One region of the Rhodococcus sp. MT28 genome, then DNA from elsewhere that is predicted to be linked to it. Evidence: riboswitches for the same ligand, from Rfam matches in the RefSeq annotation. Region 1 holds a riboswitch; the other holds the start of a gene.

The links. A riboswitch is a leader RNA that binds a small molecule or an ion and turns the genes downstream of it on or off. The one in region 1 is predicted to bind S-adenosylmethionine.
Region 2: another riboswitch for S-adenosylmethionine. It lies ahead of AC1Q6C_RS22630 (aminotransferase class V-fold PLP-dependent enzyme); the one in region 1 lies ahead of AC1Q6C_RS18315 (putative leader peptide).

Annotation. Positions count from the first base shown of each region.
Region 1 covers NZ_JBXAFD010000004.1:404,389-406,571, reverse strand. The annotation lists gene AC1Q6C_RS18325 (FAD-dependent oxidoreductase) at 1-421, shown strand, start outside; gene AC1Q6C_RS18320 (GNAT family N-acetyltransferase) at 430-1,020, shown strand; SAM riboswitch class I at 1,038-1,132, shown strand; gene AC1Q6C_RS18315 (putative leader peptide) at 1,126-1,230, shown strand; gene AC1Q6C_RS18310 (ABC transporter substrate-binding protein) at 1,368-2,183, shown strand, end outside.
Region 2 covers NZ_JBXAFD010000006.1:27,004-29,186, forward strand. The annotation lists gene AC1Q6C_RS22625 (PucR family transcriptional regulator) at 1-877, shown strand, start outside; SAM riboswitch class IV at 938-1,052, shown strand; gene AC1Q6C_RS22630 (aminotransferase class V-fold PLP-dependent enzyme) at 1,106-2,183, shown strand, end outside.

The DNA of each region.
Region 1 (2,183 bases):
GCTCGATCCCGGAGTCGAGTGGCCGAGTTTCGTCCACCACACCGGCGCAGAATTGGAGACCGCGGGGATCTACGGGCTCGGTTCCGAGGACGGGATCAAGATCGGCGAACACGCGACCGGGCCGGTGGTGACTCCGCAGACCCGTGACTACACCCCTGATGTCGACGGAGAGCAGCGATTGGCCCAGTACGCCGAGTCGTGGTTGCCCGGCGTCGATTCCACCCGTGTCGAGTCGATCACGTGCCTGTACACGAGCACGCCGGACAGTAACTTCGTCATCGACCGAGTCGGCGCCGTCACAGTGGCGGCGGGGTTCTCGGGGCATGGGTTCAAGTTCGGTCCGGCCTTGGGAGAACTTGTGGCGGACCTCGTCGACGGAACCACCCTCGCTCCGGAAGTTTTCAGGCTGGGGGAGCGTTGACCAGATTCATGGAGGAAAGTGTTGTGGCACTGGAGCTCGGAACTCGACAGCTCGAGGGTGTCGGAGCGGTAGAGGTCTATTCGGTATCGCAGGACGATCCCTTGGCAGCTCCACTGATCGCGGACTTGGCACTCGAATACAGTTCGCGTTACGGCGGTACTCACGAAGCGATGCTCGAGGATCTCACGACGTATCCGGCAGAAGAATTTGCCTACCCGCAGGGTGCGCTTCTGGTGCTCACCCACGACGGTCTGCCGATCGCCGGCGGTGCGTTTCGTCAATTCGATTCCACCACTGCCGAACTGAAGAGAATCTGGACATCGGTCGACCATCGGAAGCGCGGCCTCGGCAAGGCCGTCGTTCGCGAGTTGGAACGAGAGATCGAACTTCGTGGATACAACCGGGTGTTTCTCACGACGGGCCCTCGGCAACCCGAGGCCGTCGCGCTGTATCTGTCCAGTGGATACACACCGCTTTACGACGCTTCACTCTCGCCCGAAGAGGTGGGCATCCACCCGTTCGAAAAGCAGCTTCGGGTCCTCGAAAATGTGACTCGAGCAGCAATTCCTACCGACCGGGTTGACAACACCCGGGTTTGACCTCGTACACTTGCGAACGACCATCCAGAGCGACCGAGAGACCTGGCTCATTGAAGTCGCAGCAACCCCCCGAGTGATCGGGTGCGGGTGCTACCGCCAGGACCGATGGAGGAACACGAAATGAAGGCAGTCGAAGGCGGTTTCGATACCGCCTGGTCGCGTCGTCACGTAGACCTGTGCCGCACCGCGGGATCTTTCTGTACCAACTGACCTCGGTCAGTCATTCACACTCAGGCGAGTCGTCGACAAGTCTGTTTTCTCTTCTCTCACAAGTGATTCGTGCTCGATCGCCTTTCTCGTCTCAGGCGACGGGTGCGCTCTTCGGCATGCCTCTTTAGGAGTTCTTGGTGTCTTCGCCCTCATTCGGTGCCCGCAAACGCGCGACCGTAATCGCCGGTATCGGTGCTGTCTCGGTTCTCGGCACCGTCCTCGCCGGCTGCAGCAGCGGGAGTGACAGTGCTGCCGACGCAGGCCCCGCCCAGTCCGGCGGAACCCTTCGCTACGGTCTGTCACAGGCGCCGACGTGCGCCGATCCGGCCCAGGCCGGCAGTAACCAGACCGTGTATGTCACTCGGACAGTGGTGGATTCGCTTACCGATCAAAATCCCGACACCGGAGAGATCACCCCGTGGCTCGCCAAGAGCTGGGAGATCAGCCCCGACGCCGCGAGCTTCACGTTCGTCCTTCGCGACGACGCCACCTTCAGTGACGGCACACCGGTGACGGCGGATTCGGTGAAGAAGACCTTCGACTCGGTCAAGAACCTGGGACCGAACGCGTCGTTGGCGAAGAGTTACCTGTCCTCGTACGCCGGTACCGACGTCGTAGATGCTCACACGGCGAAGATCAATTTCTCCGGACCCAATGTTCAGTTCCTGCAAGCAACTTCGACGCCACAGCTCGGAATCCTCGCCGATTCCACCACCGCGCTGGCATCCGAGCAGCGCTGCCCCGGTGCAGCGGTGATCGCCTCCGGACCGTTCGTGTACACCGACTGGCAGCAGGACAAGAGCGTCAAGATCGCCAAGCGTGCGGGATACAACTGGGCCTCGGATGCGGTCGCGCATCAGGGCGAGGCGTACCTCGATGGCGTCGACTTCACGGTGGTTCCCGAATCCGGTGTGCGGGCGGGCAGCGTGGCCTCCGGCCAGCTCGATGCGGTC
Region 2 (2,183 bases), on a different contig from region 1:
CTGGCTGGCGGTGCTGCTCCCGGTGCGTCAAAGCGTCGAAGAGGCTTCTCTCTCAGTGGTTCTCGACGTGGCCTCGTTGGCTGCCGGGCACCGACTGGCCGTTGCGCGCATGGTCGACGAGCGTGAAGCGCGCCGGCGTAGCGCGTTGCTCGGTGAACTGATCGACACGTCAGCAGACGCCACACCCGGACTGCTCCGGCGCGCACTCGACGCGGGTTGGATGCTGGACGGATGGCACATCGGCATCAAAGTCCTGGCGGTCGGTGAGGTCGACCTGGTGGCAAGACGCAGCGAGGTTGCAGATGCTCTCGCCGCCGAGGGAATCGACGCCAATGTCGTGGAACAGGCTGACGGCTGGGCGGCGTGGACGACTCTGCCAGGTGAGCCGCGACCGGAGGCGATCACCAGGATCGCCGAGTGCATCCGTGCAGCTCAGGCCAGGTTGGAACCCACGATGGAGACCTGGGTAGGTGTGGGACGCGCACACGACGGCCCGGCCGGAATCGGTTCGTCCCTGTCGGAGGCCGGGGATGCCGCTCGGCTCGCCGGTTCCCGATCTCAAACAGGTCGATTCCTGCACGTGGACCGCCTCGGGCTGGCGCAGTTGCTGCTGGCGTGGACGCGAACCGACACCTTCCAGCCTGCGGCCGCAGCATTGCTCGCACCGCTACGCGATTCCAATGGAGAGTTGCTCGAGACTCTGTCGACGTACCTCGACGAAGAATCGTCTCTGGCTCACACCGCAACCCGAATGGGGTTGCACCGCAACACCGTATCGAGTCGGATCGATAGAATTCAGCGCCTTCTCTCGGTGGATCTCGCAGATCCGGAAACGAGACTCGCGCTCCACCTTGCTTGCCGGACCATCGCGCCCTGACGGAGATCTTCGCGGCTTCGTCTTGACAAGCACGGGAGGTTCCTGCCATCCTCGTTGCCAGGTCACGAGTACCAGTGTTCAGCCCCGGCTTGCTGGTCGGCAACCCTCCTCCGCGGTGGGGTGCTCCGGGTGACGACCCGGCTGCGTTCGAAAACGAATGCGGCAAGCGCGGACTCTTCCGGGGCCATCTCCCGACGAACGAGTCCTTGAACGTGAGGATTGTCTTCGATGACTGCTGTATTGAGTGCCGACACCTGCTGCACCACCGCGATTGCCAAGGTTTCGGGTGCCGACCTGCAGGTTCCATTGGTTCAGGGTGGCGAATGCTCCTACGCCAACTTCGACTACGCCGCGAGTGCGCCGGCATTGGCCCAGGTCACCGACCGTATCGCCGAGTTGCTGCCGACATACGCCAGCGTCCACCGCGGTGCCGGCTACGCGTCCCGGATCTCCACGCTCACCTACGAGAACGCTCGTGAATCCGTTGCTCGTTTCGTGAACTGTGCCGACGATCAGGTTGTCGTCTTCACCCGGAACACCACCGATTCGCTGAACCTGCTTGCGCAGTGCGTCCCCGGCAGCACCGTCGTCCTCGACGTCGAGCATCACGCAAACCTGTTGCCGTGGAACGACGCTCGTATCGTCACCGCCGCAGACACCATCGAAGAAACGATCGAGCGTCTGATCGGTGAACTGTGCACCAAGCCTGCCGCGCTGCTCGCAATCACCGGGGCCTCCAACGTGACCGGTGAGATCCTGCCGATTGCACGTTTGGCTGACATCGCTCACCGTTGCGGCGCACGTATCCTCGTCGACGCTGCTCAGTTGGCTCCCCACCGTCGCATCGACCTGCAGGAATGCGGCGTCGACTACGTAGCGTTCTCGGGCCACAAGCTGTACGCGCCCTTCGGCGCCGGCGTTCTCGTCGGCCGCCGTGACTGGCTCGACGAAGCTCAGCCGTACCTCGCCGGCGGCGGCGCCGTGCGTGAGGTGACCATCGCGTCCACCGAGTGGGCTTGCGCGCCCGCACGCCACGAGGCGGGTTCCCCCAACGTGCTCGGTGCGGCTGCCATCGCGACCGCCTGCGAAACCCTGCACGCCCTGGACTTCGACGTGATCGCCGAGCATGAGAAGGCGCTCACCGCCCAGCTCACTGACGGCTTGTCCGCCATCGAGGGCGTCTCACTCGTGCGACTGTGGAACGACGCTCCTGACGCCGTCGGAATCGTCACCTTCACCGTTGACGGATTCGAAGCGGGCGAGATCGCCGCATTCCTCTCCGCCGAGCACGGCATCGGAGTTCGCG